Linked DNA regions of Limnospira fusiformis SAG 85.79. The protein of the gene in region 1 interacts with the protein of each later gene in a pairwise test. Links are inferred from orthologs where the notes say so. Each region holds a gene or a part of one and is shown on either strand. Other genes may lie near its edges. The genes, in order: HFV01_RS23475 and rlmB.

Region 1 (7,461 bases):
TGCTGAATTTTGCCATCTTCGAGATGTAGAATGCGATCGGCCACATCAATGATGCGGGGGTCGTGAGTCACCATTAACACCGTCGCGCCGTCTTCCTTAGCCAACTTCCGCAAGACATCAATAACCGCGTGACCGCTGCTAGAGTCTAAGGCTGCTGTAGGTTCATCAGCCATAATCAGTTTAGGACTTCCCGCCAACGCGCGAGCGATCGCTACCCGCTGTTTTTGCCCCCCAGAAAGGTCACGGGGTCGCAAATGCTTCTTATCAGCCAAACCCACTTGATCGAGCCGTATTTGGGCTTCCTGACGCGCTCTCCGTCCACGAATGCCTTTGATATTTAGGGCAACTTCCACATTTTCCGCGGCCGTGAGTGCTGGAAACAAGTTAAACCCCTGAAAAATAAAGCCAATATTCCTTAGCCGAAACTGTGCCAACTGTTGGCGAGACATTTGGGTAATATTTTCGTCTAACAACATGACTCGCCCGGCTGTGGGGGTGAGAAGTCCGGCTAAAATTGAGAGTAATGTGGTTTTACCAGACCCACTTGGTCCCATCAAAAGTTGTATGTCCCCAGAGCGAACTTGCAGGTCAATGCCTTTGAGGACTTTAAAACTTTGCCGTCCAGATTGATAAATCATTTCAATCCCACAGGCCCAAATCGCGATCGCTTTGGGATCATGGTTGCGTTCAGCCATTAGGCTTTTGCTTTTGGCTAAGTTCGTCCAATTTAAGTTAGAAGTGATCATTGATGACTCTCGATCTGAAGATTAGCGACTGCTTACTGGCACGGTCTTTAAAACTTTACTGGTAGTTGTGACATGATCGGCAAAAAAATTGGGCTTCCATTTAATTATGACCTATTGGATAGTGGCAGTTTGGTATCAATATGACATTTGGGTAACTGTCACTGTCGGGGTCAATCTTTCCCCTGGGTTCAGGGGGGAGTCCAATTTTGGCTGGCACTTGATTCCCAGAAATTAGGGGTCGAGAGTAGAGTCGCCTCTACCCCCTCCCATTCAAAACCGTGCTTGAGACTTTCACCTCACACGGCTCCTAGTCTGACTGTTCCATTGTTAAGGATACAGCATTGGCGTTGTCTAACGCCGTTTTATCATCGTGACAGTGGCGGTGTAATAGTTGAAGGTTCTTGTATTCATCCTTTCCGCCTTGGCTTCGAGGTACAATGTGGTCAACTTCAACTATTATATCTGATGGGGTAAAGTATTGCCCACACCAGGTACACTTGCCTTTTTGCTTTTTAAGTAGTTTTGCTACCCTATTTGGCGTTTCGATTGCTTGTCCTTTCCTGGTTGCCCAGTAAGTCCAATTTCCGTCGTATGGTGTTGCGTCAGGGCGTATTAGGGTATGTCTGACAATCGGAGTCCAGTTGTGTTTCCATAGCTGGAATCCCTCTTTGGTCATGAATAACCAGGATTCATGTCTTTCTTTCCCATTGCTAAGTTTAACCGTTCCTTTGTGGAAGTAGTTTTTTAGCTTTTCGTAACTTGCCTCTCCGCATCTTGATTCTGTCCATGCTCGTATCATTAACCAGATTTTATGGTCTAGTTTAATGAAGGTTTTTGTTGAAACGACCCCTGAGTAATAATTTGACCATCCCCGGATTATCGGGTTTAGTCTGTTAATCAGGGCTGATTGAGGTGCTGTTTTGAGTTGTTTAATTACACCTTTTATCACTTCTGTATGAGCTTTAACTGCTTTCTTACTGGGTTTGATGTGGGTTTTATGACCGATTACTCGACTTGCTGTCCCACCTGTTTTCCCAGATTTGTATTTTCCTACTGTATATTGCCTGATGTTGAATCCCAGAAAGTCGAACCCAGGCTCTTCTGTTTTTCCCTCATACTCAATTGGTTTGAGCGTGTGGCAGATTCGGGTCTTTTCGGGTTTAATTTCTAGTCCAACAGGCTCAAGCCATTTGGAAATTGCAGTTTTGCACTGTTCAATGATTTCGAGTGATGGGGATAGTACCACGAAATCATCGGCGTATCTTATCACAGAGGCTTGTACCCTGTTCTTTTTCTTGGGATACATTGTTTCAATTAACCTAGCTATTCCATCCAGTGCGATGTTGGCTAGGAGTGGACTTATAACCCCTCCTTGGGGTGTCCCTGCTTCTGTATCCTCAAATACACCGTTATCTAGCACACCTGCTTTGAGCCATTGTTTTAGGTCTCTTTTCAGGCTGCTTGGACAATGAATTTTGGACAGTAGGTAATCATGGTTTATTCGGTCAAAACATTTCGCTATATCAGCATCGAGAACATAGTATTGTCCTAACTTTATGGCAGCATAGATTCTACCAATTGCGTCGTGGGCTGACCTTCCTGGTCTAAACCCGTAGCTCGTGCCTTCAAATCTTGACTCCCATTCGGGCTCAAGTGCCGACTTAACCAAGGCTTGTCTCGCTCTGTCTTGGATTGTGGGTATTCCCAGGGGGCGTTTTTCATCCCTACCAGGTTTTGGAATCCACACCCGTCGCAGTGGTTTTACTTTGAGATTTCCTTTAATGTTCTCAACAAGTTTAAACCTTTGTCTTGGTGAGATTGCTCTCATTCCATCAACTCCAGCCGTTTTCTTGCCTTGGTTATCTTGGGTCACTCGTCGCACTGCTAAGAGCCTGGCATAGTATGATTTCACCAATAGACGTTGCAACCTTTTTGCCTTTGCGTCCTGTCCCGATTTAGCTGCTTGGAATATCCTCTTTTGGAGCTTAAAGACGTACCGTTGAACCTTAGCCCAATTGACACTTCTCCATACATTCGTAGTCTTGGTGGGTCTCGGTTTACCGAATCCCTCACTTTCTCTCGATTTCGTCATATTGACTCCTACTCGGCTCTATCCTTGCAATCAAACCGTGACCCGTCAGCATATCCCTACCATTACAATAGGGCGTTGGCTTCTGGTCACATCTCACCCCCTAATAGGCTTGCGCTTACACTTTCACTACTGACTTTCTCGACCAGATTATCAGAGCCTAAAAGGGGTTAAAACGTTCCGTTTATATGGGCATTCCATCTTTAGACTTGTCCTTTCCACCGGGGTACTTAAAAAGGTCTGTGTAGGTAGTATAGAAAGACTCCTACTTTTCCCCTTACTCTTTTGAGCGCAGCGTGTCAACCTGTTTCGCTACTTTATAATGACGATGGTTCAAGTCGGAACATTCAGGTTTCCTTAGTCATGGATGGTTGGCAGTGGTCGGATTATTGGGAATAGGTTTTCCCTCACGCCTTCCGTTCCCCGCTTCAATCCCAGGGTTGTGAATCCTAAAATTGGGGGTGGCTATCGCCGTTACTCTCAACGCAATTGTTAAGGAATCATTAGATTTCTAATTTAGCGTTTTTGACCTTGAGTTCCCTGCCTTGTTTTGTATATTTCTATACCTAACGTTGGGACATATAAACAGTTATGGGATGGTCAGGGTGCGAATCCCTTATATTTCACCAAGGGGTGAAAGTCCCACTGGGAGGTTATTTCAGGCATTGCAGCCTTATTTGACTCCTAAACGTCTCGCACTTCTATATATATAATAACCTGAAACCCGGTGGGTCTGTCTAGTGGTAGCCTTGCCCAAATCGCGATCGCTGATTCTGATCTGGCTGGCACTACTAACATAGCCGGGGTCACTCTACCTAGCATGAAAAGCTTATGGAATGGTTATATACGGCTGAGGCTGGACTCAAACTGCTAGTTGATTTGGCGAAGTTTTTATTAGAGACCATTTCGGTTTTTTGTGTGTTATTTGGCGTGGCGAAAACCGGACAACTGGCGATTCGATTTTCTCAATTTAAATATGATGAGTTTCTGTTTATTGAGTTACGGATTAGGTTTGGGGTGTGGTTGGCATTAGCCCTAGAATTTCAACTGGGGGCTGATATTCTGGCGACTACGGTAGCGCCGACGGAGGAAACTCTAATTAAATTGGGGGTGATTGCTGTGATTAGGACGTTTTTAAACTATTTCCTGAATAAGGAACTTGAGAAGGAGTTTGACTTTAAAAAAAATCATGGAAACAAATAAAGGAGTTTTCTGGGTGGGTGAATTAGTAGAATTGAGCAAGGAGTGAGCCGATGAATGATGCGGTTATATTATCTCTGGCTGATGCGATCGCCACCCAAGCTGTGGGGGTGAAATTGGGGCGATCGCTTGGTGCTAATAGTTTAATTCTGCTAGAGGGTAATCTAGGGACAGGTAAAACTACTTTAGTGCAAGGTATCGCTAAAGGTTTGGGGATTTCCGAATCAGTGGATAGTCCGACTTTTACTTTGATTAATGAGTATACAAGCGGACGGCTTCCTCTGTATCATTTGGATTTATATCGCCTGAATGAGTCGGAAATTGAGGGGTTGAATATTTCATTGTATTGGGAGGGGGTGGAGGTGGAACCGGGTATGGTGGCGGTGGAGTGGTCCGAACGTCTCCCCTATCGTCCGGCTGATTATTTGCAGATTATTTTGAGTCATACTCCCCAAGGCGATCGCCAAATTAAATTGATTCCCATGGGGGAGTTGGTGATAGAATTGGATGGGTTAATTGACCCGGTTTAACCAAGCTGGGTAAAGTGGCTCATAAATTGCCGATCAATATGGTCTTTCCATTGCCAAATTAGGGGATGGGGACCCAGACGAAAACAGCCGCGTGAGGCGATCGCCTGTTGGTCCCCTGTACTAATTAGGATTAAAAATTCTTTCTGCGGTCGATAGGCTTGTAGGGGTTGTTGGTTGGCTTTGCGTCGCAGGTTTTCCGCCAGGGGTTTTCCTTGACGGACCGCGAAAACTCCGGCTTTGGGTCGGGGATGGTTTAACATGGTGGCGATATCTCCAGTCGCGAAAATATCAGGGTGAGAGATAGACTGAAGGTAATCGTTAACTAGGATAAATCCTTGTTCGTCCGTCGCTAGTCCTGCGTCTTTTAACCAGGTGGCGGCGCTGGCTTGTGTCACCCAAAACAGGCGATCGCATTTTAGGGTTAATCCTGATTGACAATGAATAGTATGGGGGGATTTTCCTTCGATTTCCGTCACGGTTTCCCCTAGGTGTAGTTTGATACCTCTCTCGCTGAAAAGTTTTTGCAAACGCTGACTAACCTCCCGGTGGTGTTGGGGAATTAGGCGATCGCCTTTTTGAAATAGATGTAACTCTAGGTGATTTTCTGGTAGTGTGCTGTCGAGACCATAAATCTGTTGGAGACGGGAAAATATGGCTAGGCTTAATTCCACTCCCCCCGCGCCGCCGCCAACCACTGCTAATCGCATTTTCTGCGTCCGGTTTTCCCTCACCGTTTCCACAATTTTATCCCAGTGGTTCAGAAATTTAGCAATAGGTTTCACCGGAATGGCCTGTTGTTGGACACCGGGGACCGTGATAGTGTTGGGGGTACTACCTATATCTATGGATAGGATATCGAAGGGGACGGGGGGACGGTTGGCGCACAGGACTTGATTCGTTTGTAGGTCTAAACCAATGGCGCGATCTATCAATAGTCTGGCTTTCGCCAAATTGGCTAAGGCTTGCACATCTATATGACAATCGTTAAACTTATATAGTCCGGCTATATATCCCGGTAGCATCCCCGAATAGGGAGTATGGTACACATCAGAAATTAGGGTGAGGCGTAGTCTGGGAATAGGATTGATGGCTAATTCTTTGAGAGCGATCGCATGGCTGTGACCCCCTCCAATTAGTACCAGGTCCTTAACAGGGGTAACAGAAAACATCGCTTAACTAAGGGAAACTCCGTTGATTTTCATGTTTTATTGATATTAATCCCCAGCAAAACTAGGTTAAATATCAGCGAGTTGGCTGCCCAAATCCATGATTCCGACACCCATAATATTTTACCATAACTCGATAAAAAAAACTTGATTAAATTTTTCTAAAGATAGCGATCGCTATGTGGTTGGGGGAATGTTGGCTAGGTAGACAGTTAAGCACTGATTTTCTACTGTAACCCCCAGGCCATAGCCTCCCAGAGTCATGCGGGGATCAGGGATTTTAACCTGTTGATAGGATAGATTTAGTTTTTCCTTAACTTAATTCCAGGCAATTTGTGTATAATGTTATAACAGTGAGCGATCGCGAATGTACCAGAAATTTTTGGGAATAGGGAAATTGATAGATTGGTGTAATTGAATACAAATCTTGTTAGCATATTTTGAAATCAATTAGCAATTGCGATCGGTAATATGGCGCATCAGAAAATGTAGATAATACTTCACAACTTATTCACAAAGGCTACCTAGACTGGGTAAACAGAGCTTAATAAATCCGCGTTAACCATCAACTTTGATCAACTTGGAGTTTTAAATTATGAGTACCTGTCCTTGCTGTGGTTCACCTATGTTAAGGCATATCAACCATAACCGAATTTATTGGTACTGCCAACACTGCCACGAAGAAATGCCTAACCTGTCTTTTATAGTAAGTCTCCAACGATCTGCAAGTCGGATATCTAGCCCCCTTGTGGCTCTGAGTTTTGAGGAAACTAACCTAGAAATGCCAGTGCTGGCTTAGTTTTTCCGACTAAAAGGCAGTAAAATGCCTAACTTGTATATTTGTATATACGATACCTTTTGGCTAAATCCGGTTTCTATCTACACAAAGGCTGCAATATACCCTCGCAGGGTCATGACCATATCACTCCATGAGCAAAATCATCAACTCCAACTAATCACGAGGGTATTGGCAAATTTTCCAGAAAATTGATTAAGTGGCGATCGCTAAGGTAAATTGAGCGATAGCTACTATGCAGCAGCCTTGATGGAAACTCCAATATGTCCACGGAACGATCGCAGTCTTCTGAACCCAAGCGACCATTACCCTATTCACCACCGCCTAGGTCTCAACGTCACCCTTGGCGGGATTTGGCGATCGCATTATTACGGAAAATCATTAAAATTTTGGAAGGCACCATTGACCAATTGGAAGCCGACCCTCAAATTCCCCGTCGTCGCCGTGGTTATGTTTGGTGGTGGGGTGCAATTTTATTAGTCATATTTGGTGTAGGACTGCTGCTGTTCTCGAAGTCTGGACCGGAAACCGCTACCAATTATCAGAGAGTTGAGGACATCCCACCAGTGACCACAACCGAGACACCGCCACAGGTCCCCGTCACTGCGGAAACTATTTCCGAACCGAAAACCGAACCCAAAGCCGAACCAGAAACCCCAGAAGTTCCTGAAGGCGAACCCCCGAACCCGGAAACCGAAATAGAGCCGGGTCGTTTACCTCCAGAACTAATTACCCCGAAGGCGGCGGAACCTGTGGGTTTGATTGCTTCTACTTTGACTGTGGAACCTTCTTTAACCAACTCAATTCGCGATCGCCTTGCTAAACTAACTACAGCCTATGGCGAGGATTTTATTGGGTCAGTTAAAGCGAATTTTGCCGGGAGTTTATTAGAAGTTGAGGTTAGCGATCGATGGTATCAGCTAGAATCTAAATA
Region 2 (7,615 bases), 3.0 Mb from region 1 along the record:
TGGATGAATTTCAATGGAGAAGGTGATTTAACTGCCAATAACCTGATGGGTTACCAGGTGAGTATACCGGAACCTAATAGCGCGATCGGCTTCTTAGTTTTGGGGATCTTGGGTTTTGGTCTGTTCCGCAAGCGTCATTCTTAAATTATGGTTAAGTTCATGATTGATACAGGGTCTTATTTAACAGGTCTTCCAAGGCTGTGACCGGCAAAGGTTTGGAGAAAAAATACCCTTGTCCGTATTCGCAATTTAGGTTTTTCAAAGTCTGGACATTACCTTCGATTTCTATACCTTCCGCGACGATATCCATATTTAAGTTATGCCCTAACATAATAATAGTTTTGACAATCTCTGTATTTTGCTGGCTGTCATCCATCCGACGCACAAAGGATTGATCAACTTTGAGAGTATCTATGGGAAAGCGATGCAAATAACTGAGGGATGAATAACCAGTGCCGAAATCATCCATACTCAGTTTAATACCTAGGGCTTTTAATCTTTCTAATAGTGCGATCGCCTCATCGACATCATCCATAATTGCACTCTCGGTAATTTCTAATTTAATACAACTGCGGTCAACCCCAGTCTGAGTCAAAATCTGATCGACACATTCAATCAAGTTAACTTGGGAAAATTGACGGGTTGACAGATTTATGCTTAACATAAAAGGGTCATTTTGGCAATATTTTTGATTCCAGATTGCCAACTGACGACAGCCTTCTAATAAAATCCACTCCCCCAAGGGAATAATTAAACCACTCTCTTCAGAAACTGGGATAAATTCCCCAGGAGACACAAACCCCCGCTGGGGAGATATCCAACGCACTAAGGCTTCAAAACCAGCGATCTGATTAGTTTTTAAATTGATAATCGGCTGATAATACAGTTGAAATTCTTGATTTTTAATGGCTTCTCTCAGGTCGGCTTCTAGTTGTAACTGCTGCAAAGCATGAGATTTCATGGTGGAGATATACACCTGATAACGACTGTTTCCCAAAGCCTTGGCGCGATACATGGCTGTATGGGCATCTCTCAATAAATCATGGGCAACTAAATCTTGATTTTGGTTACTATATGCAATGCCAATACTGATGGTGGTATATACCTGTTGACCGTTGAGATAAAAGGGCGCGGCGAGAGCTTTTTGCAGTTTATTTGCCATGGCGATTGCCTGGTCAATATTCTGGATATTCGGCATCATTACCGCAAATTCATCCCCGCCAACTCGCGCCAAAATTGTCTGAGAATATAAACACTTTTTCATGCGTTGGGTAGTGGAAATTAGCAGTTGATCACCGATGGCATGACCAAAACCTTCATTGATGAGACGAAAGCGGTCTAAATCTAAAAACAACAGGGCGATTTGGGTATATTTAGACTGATTACTAAGGCGCTGAATTTTTTGATTGAGTAGGATCCGGGTAGGTAAATCGGTAAGAATATCATAGGATAAACCATAAATAACTTTATAAGCCAAGACAATTGCACCAGTAAATAATAAGCCTAAAGCTGGGGGAATTAGGGGAATCCATCCCTTTTGACAAAATACTATAAAACAGATAGTCCATAGAGCGATCGTGCTGATACTAATTAGTAATCCCAAAGACAAGGGGCGATGAAATTTGACTACCAAAATCCCCCCCAAAAATGACCAAAGCCACAACCATAAAACCTCCCCCCACATGGGCAAGAACCAAAATAAAGATTCTCCTTCTAAAATCACTTTCAGAATTTGGCTAATCATGTAACCATGAATCATTACTCCTGGCATTAAATGATGAGTAGTTTTAGCCGCACTAAAAGGGGTGGGATGCAGGTCTCTTGAACTGGTGGCTGTTGTGCCTATTAACACCACTTTATCCTTGACCAAATTCCCGTCAATTTCTCCCTGTAATAGCTCGGTAATGGTGATAGTTTTAGCTATTTCTTTGGTGTGATAATCCATCAATATTTGTCTACCCCCAACTTCCGATGCGGGTAGTTGATAGCCACCAGAATTAGATCTGATAGCCGGAAAAATAGTTTCGTCTATTTGCAGTAAGCCGGGTTGTGCATCAAGGATAATTGGGTGATTTTTGAGAGATTCTAAGTATTTTTGGCTAACTTTTACGCCAAAAGAATAAAGTTCTTCCCCATCATAGCGAACATACATTAAGTTGCGGCGAATAGTATTATCTAAATCGGAAACCAAATCGTTAAAGCCCACTTGATTAGTTGATATAGATGGCGGTGGATCAACTGTTCCTATTTGTTTAATGGCAATAATATTATCTGCTTGGAATTGTTCGACAATTTGTAAATGTCCCGGAGGTTGTGGAACATCTCTATAAATATCAAAACCAATGACTCTAGGTTGGTATTCTTGCAGTTTGGCTAAGGCTAGGGCTAAAATTTCATCGGAAAACGGCCATTTTTGGTAGGTTTGAATATCTGCTTCTGTAATCTCTACAATTAATAGGCGAGGGTCAGGAATATTATCACTATTTAAGCGCATGATTCTATCAAAGGATTCTAATTCTAGGGGTTGTAAAATTCCCAAAGTCCTAATTCCCGATATTAATCCTGTGCTTAATAGACTGGCTAGAATGATACTAATTAGCTTTTTTAGTGATGGTAAATGCGCTTTTATCGGTCTATACTGATTTAAGTGTTTGAAGATACGACGACAAAAGCCATTGAGTTTAGGCTGCCAATGGTGGAAATACATGGTAATCATGATGACTTACTTATTTTTATTTATCCTCAAAATAGTTGATCATCCTGACGATTGAGTTAACTATGGCGCTTAATATATTTAACTCACCATGGTTAAGGATCAGTAATTTGATTGATGGCTGTCTGTTAATGACCTTGCTATAATCATAATGTTCGGAATCAGGGAATAATCGGGATATAACTATGAAACTTAAACTTTTTGCGGGTCCGATAGGGGTTGTCCTCGGTACGGTGTCTCTGTTAGCGGTTTCTATGACACCACCTTTAATAGAATCTGTGCTAGGTGATGATGATCAGCCCCCAGGTCGCTTGGTGGGAGGAGGGACTAGGAGTGGCAACCCTAATTGTAGATTTGATCAAACTCCCTTGATGGCGATCGCTCCCTCTCGATCAATAGGATTAACCGCTCAAGCCTCTCCTAGGTTATATTTTTACTTACCTGCTATGGAAACTGTCCAAACGGCAGAGTTTGTGCTGATTGATAACACCAATGACACAGTGATTTATGAAGAGACCCTGAAAATCGGAGGTAAAGCTGGAATTATGGGTGTGACTATACCATCACACAGCACTCAAAACATTAAAACCAACAATAATTACAAGTGGTACTTTTCCATCGTTTGTAATCCTGATAACCGTTCGGAGGATATCATAGTCGAAGGTGGCATCCGGTGGGCAGAAATAGACCCAGCATTGGCTAGTCAAATCAACCAAGCCAGTCCACTAGAAAAGGTGGATCTATATTTAAAGGCTGGGCTGTGGTTTGATGCTATGTCAACTTTGGCTGAGTTGCGGTCTCATGGTAATCCTGATCCGGCAGTCTCAGAGGCTTGGAGTAAACTATTGGAATCGGCGGATCTGGGCGTTTTGGTTCAAGAACCTGTAATTACCGAATAATTTACTCCATATTTTCAGCAGCGATCGCTATTGACTCTGATTCTGATTCTGATTCTGACGCTGGCGGAATATCTCATAAAGTGCCATACCAGTGGCTACTGAGACATTCAGACTAGGGATTGTTCCTTGTAGGGGAATAGAAAGTAGTACATCGCAGTTTTCGGCGATCGCATGACTCAATCCTTCCCCTTCACTACCAACCACCAGAACGATCGCTCCGGTTAAATTGGCATTATACAGGGGTTGAAATTCCCCGGCTACTGTCCCATAAATCCAAAATCCGGCTGATTTGAGTTCAGTTAGACTACGGTTAAGATTGATCACCCGCGCTACCGGGAAAGTCTCTAAGGCTCCGGCCGCTACTTTCATCACTGTAGCATTAATACCAACAGCCCGGCGCTGGGGTAGAATCAAGCCTTGCGCTCCGATCGCTTCAGCGGTGCGAACGATCGCGCCTAAGTTGTGGGGGTCAGTGATACCATCAACCGCGACTAGGACAGGCTGGCTATTGGCAGATTTAGCCTGGGTAATTAGGGTGGTTAAATCCCAATATTTATACGGTGTAACCTGTGCGACAATTCCCTGATGGTTAGCGCCTCTGGTAATTTGGTCTAGGCGCTGATAGCTGGCTCCGTCTACAATAGCACCTTTAGCTTTCGCCTCTTGTAAGAGAGGTTGAAACCGGGTATCCGATCGCAATTGGGAAATTACCCAAACTCGGTTAAGCGATCGGCCGTTTTCTAAGGCTGCTAAGACTGTGTGGCGGCCATAAATTAGATCTTCCTCTGGCGGTTCTGTCTCTGCTGAAGCCACAGGGCGATCGCGACGACGGGGATGGATAGCTGGTTTATCTTCCCGAGGAGAATGCGGTGGCTTAGAAGAAGGCTTAACCTTTCCTCGGTTCGGGCCAGATTTGCGATGGGGAGATGAAGGAGGTCTCATTAAAAAACCCTCGAAGATTAGGCAATTTTTAATCAACAAATAGTAGGACCGACAGAGAAACCCCCTATCGGTCTACTGGAAATAGGTAGACTCCTAGCAGTCACTCAACTTTTTTTTACCGCCGCCACAGCATCCTCAACGGTTTGCTGTAGAGATAGAAACTTTTCTAAACGAACCAGTTTCACGGTTTGGGTGACGCGAGGATTAGAAACAATTTGTAAAGTTCCTCCGTTAGTCTGAGCCTTCTTGACGAGTTGTACCAAAGCGCCCAAACCGGAACTGTCTACGAAGTCTATCTGGGAAAGATCCAACACAATGTGTTTTGGTCCATTATCGATACACTTGGACATAATTTTCCGAAACGTACCTTCTGAGAAGGCATCGAGTAATCCGGTCAGACGAAATATTTGATAGTTATCTTTAACGTCGCGAGTCCCTCTGAGGCTAACGGTCAGGTGTAGTTGCTCAGGAATAGCCCCCTCCTAACTGGATAGCACATATACTGCCTTATTAGTATATTCCATTTTTGCCATAATTGTCTATGGTATCTGATTCGGTTGGATCAAATTTGAGATTAGCAAGAGACAGGGGGACGAGTGATCGGCTTGTCCCCCAATAACCTGGCTAGGTAATTACTTGCCTTTTTCCATTTCCTTAACGAACTGCTCAAACAGATAATCAGCGTCGTGGGGACCGGGACTGGCTTCTGGGTGATACTGCACTGAAAATAGCGGTAGGGTTTTGTGCTTGAGACCAGCAACAGTGCGATCGTTCAGGTTCAGATGGGTTATTTCTACATCCTCCGCTAGGCTATCAGGATCGAGAGCAAAGCCGTGATTTTGGCTGGTAATTTCCACCTGACGCTTTTCTAAACCAGCAGGTTGGTTTAATCCCCGATGTCCGAATTTTAGCTTAAAGGTTTTCGCACCTAGGGATAAACCGAGGATTTGATGTCCCATACAGATCCCAAATACTGGTTTGTTACTTTTCAGTAACTCCTGGGTTGTGGAAATACCTTCGGAAACGGCCGCCGGGTCTCCTGGACCGTTAGAGAGGAAAATGCCATCGGGATTATATTTGAGGATCTCGGCGGCGGGGGTGCTGGCGGGAACTACGATCACCCGACAACCATAACTAGCTAGGCGACGTAGAATATTACGCTTTACTCCAAAGTCAATGGCAACTACTGTATAACGGGGTGGGGGTGTTGGGCTGTCTTTTGATTCCAAGCTGGGGCTAAATTCCCAAACTGTATCGGTGGACTCAGACCACTCGTAGCTCTCTGGTGTAGTTACTTCTTTAACTAGGTTCAACCCATCCATATTGGGAGCCTGTTCGACTAAGGATAATAATTCTGCGGGGTCGAGAATTTCGGTGGATATGCCACCATTCATGGCCCCGACAGTTCGCAGTTTGCGGGTTAAGGCACGGGTATCTATGCCATAAATGCCGGGAATATTATGTTCTTTGAGATAGTCCGGTAAGGATTGGGTAGAACGCCAGTTACTGGGACGGGTGCAAATATTACGGGCGATCGCGCCTCGGACTTGGGGTCTTTGGGATTCTTCGTCTTCTGGGTTAACTCCTGTGTTCCCTAATTCAGGATAGGTAAAGGTGACAATCTGACCACAATAACTTGGATCAGTCAAAACTTCCTGATAACCTGTCATTCCGGTGTTAAACACCACTTCACCTAAAACTGTACCTGGAGCGCCAAAGGACCAACCTCGATAGCTGGTACCATCAATCAGAACCAGTAAAGCTGGTTTAGCAGAGATAAGGGACATAAAAGCCAATTTGCATCTAAACTTAATACCTCCCTATTCTGCCAGATATCTGACAAACCGCTGATCGTTGAGTTTTGATTGCATGACAATTCAGCGGTGGAGGGCTATCAATTAACTGGTTTCCCCAAGATGCGGGTAGCGTTGAGAATGGCTAATAATGCTACTCCCACATCGGCGAATACTGCTGACCAGATGCTGGCTAGTCCGAAAATTCCTAAGATGATAAAAAAGCCTTTAATTCCCATGGCTAAACCGATGTTTTGCCAGACAATGCGGCGGGTTTTTCGTCCGATGGCGATCGCACGACTGACATAAGAGGGAGAATCGGTCATAATTACTACATCGGCAGTTTCAATGGCTGCGTCTGAACCCATACCTCCCATGGCTATACCTACGTCAGCCCTAGCAATGGCTGGCGCATCATTGATTCCATCTCCGACAAAGGCAACTTTACGATGATCTGGACTTAGTAGTTTTTCCAGTTGCTTGACTTTATCTTCGGGCCTTAATTCGGCATAATATTCATCAATATTTAAGGTTTTGGCTAGGCGATCGGCTACGGTTTGATTATCTCCGGTTAGCATGACTATTTTCTGCACTCCTTGTTTTTTGAGGGCTTTAATAGCAGCCACAGAATCGGGTCTAACTTTATCGGCAATTAGGATATATCCGGCATAGCGATAGTCTACGGCTAGATGAATTACTGTGCCGCCTACATCACAGAGAGGATGGTCGATTTTTTCTAAGTGTAACAGGCGATCGCCTCCCGCAATTACTGTCCGATTTTGCAGGTTTCCTTTGACTCCACAGCCGGGGATTTCTTGATAATCTTCGATTAAGGTTTCGGTAGGTGAATCTCCATAGTATTCACGAATTGCTTGGGCGAGAGGATGGTTAGATAGGGATTCTATTTTGGCGGCAATCTCGATTAATTCTGCTTCGGTAAAGTGATGATGAGGGACGATTTTTGTCACCTCAAATACGCCAGCGGTCAGGGTTCCTGTTTTGTCAAATATCACGGTTTTAACGGCAGCTAAATCGTCTAAAAATGTCGAGCCTTTCACTAAGATTCCCTGCTGGGCTGCTCCTCCGACTCCCCCAAAGTAGCCTAGAGGAATGCTAATTACTAAACCGCAGGGACAGGAAATTACTAGGAGAATTAATGCCCGCGAAAACCATTCTTGAAAACTGCCCAAATTGACTAGGGGAGGAATTAAGGCGATCGCTATGGCTAAACTTACCACAATTGGGGTATAATAACGTGCGAAGGTGGT

The links.
Region 2: the proteins of HFV01_RS23475 (region 1) and rlmB interact in binary tests that used the Escherichia coli proteins (3 or more experiments, as listed by UniProt). The link is inferred for Limnospira fusiformis SAG 85.79 from one-to-one orthologs.

The regions. Positions count from the first base shown.
Region 1 is NZ_CP051185.1:5,008,478-5,015,938, reverse strand. Bases 3,114-5,826 are described here. They hold HFV01_RS23475 (bifunctional alanine racemase/tRNA (adenosine(37)-N6)-threonylcarbamoyltransferase complex ATPase subunit type 1 TsaE), read left to right. Parts: upstream 3,114-4,088; coding sequence 4,089-4,565; downstream 4,566-5,826. Other genes in these bases: HFV01_RS23470 (FAD-dependent oxidoreductase), read right to left, coding at 4,562-5,734; HFV01_RS23480 (DUF1622 domain-containing protein), read left to right, coding at 3,667-4,038; HFV01_RS31165 (hypothetical protein), read left to right, coding at 3,203-3,331. In the rest of the region: HFV01_RS23490 (ABC transporter ATP-binding protein), read right to left, coding at 1-746; ltrA (group II intron reverse transcriptase/maturase), read right to left, coding at 1,054-2,838; HFV01_RS23465 (hypothetical protein), read left to right, coding at 6,327-6,530; HFV01_RS23460 (hypothetical protein), read left to right, coding at 6,791-7,461. UniProt on the Escherichia coli protein: Required for the formation of a threonylcarbamoyl group on adenosine at position 37 (t(6)A37) in tRNAs that read codons beginning with adenine.
Region 2 is NZ_CP051185.1:2,029,010-2,036,624, reverse strand. What follows is about bases 2,598-5,464. They hold rlmB (23S rRNA (guanosine(2251)-2'-O)-methyltransferase RlmB), read right to left. Parts: upstream 4,555-5,464; coding sequence 3,640-4,554; downstream 2,598-3,639. Other genes in these bases: carA (glutamine-hydrolyzing carbamoyl-phosphate synthase small subunit), read right to left, coding at 5,187-5,464; HFV01_RS09690 (STAS domain-containing protein), read right to left, coding at 4,659-5,009; HFV01_RS09700 (DUF928 domain-containing protein), read left to right, coding at 2,899-3,612; HFV01_RS09705 (EAL domain-containing protein), read right to left, coding at 2,598-2,716. In the rest of the region: HFV01_RS09710 (PEP-CTERM sorting domain-containing protein), read left to right, coding at 1-144; more of HFV01_RS09705, read right to left, coding at 158-2,597; more of carA, read right to left, coding at 5,465-6,341; HFV01_RS09680 (heavy metal translocating P-type ATPase), read right to left, coding at 6,449-7,615. UniProt on the Escherichia coli protein: Specifically methylates the ribose of guanosine 2251 in 23S rRNA.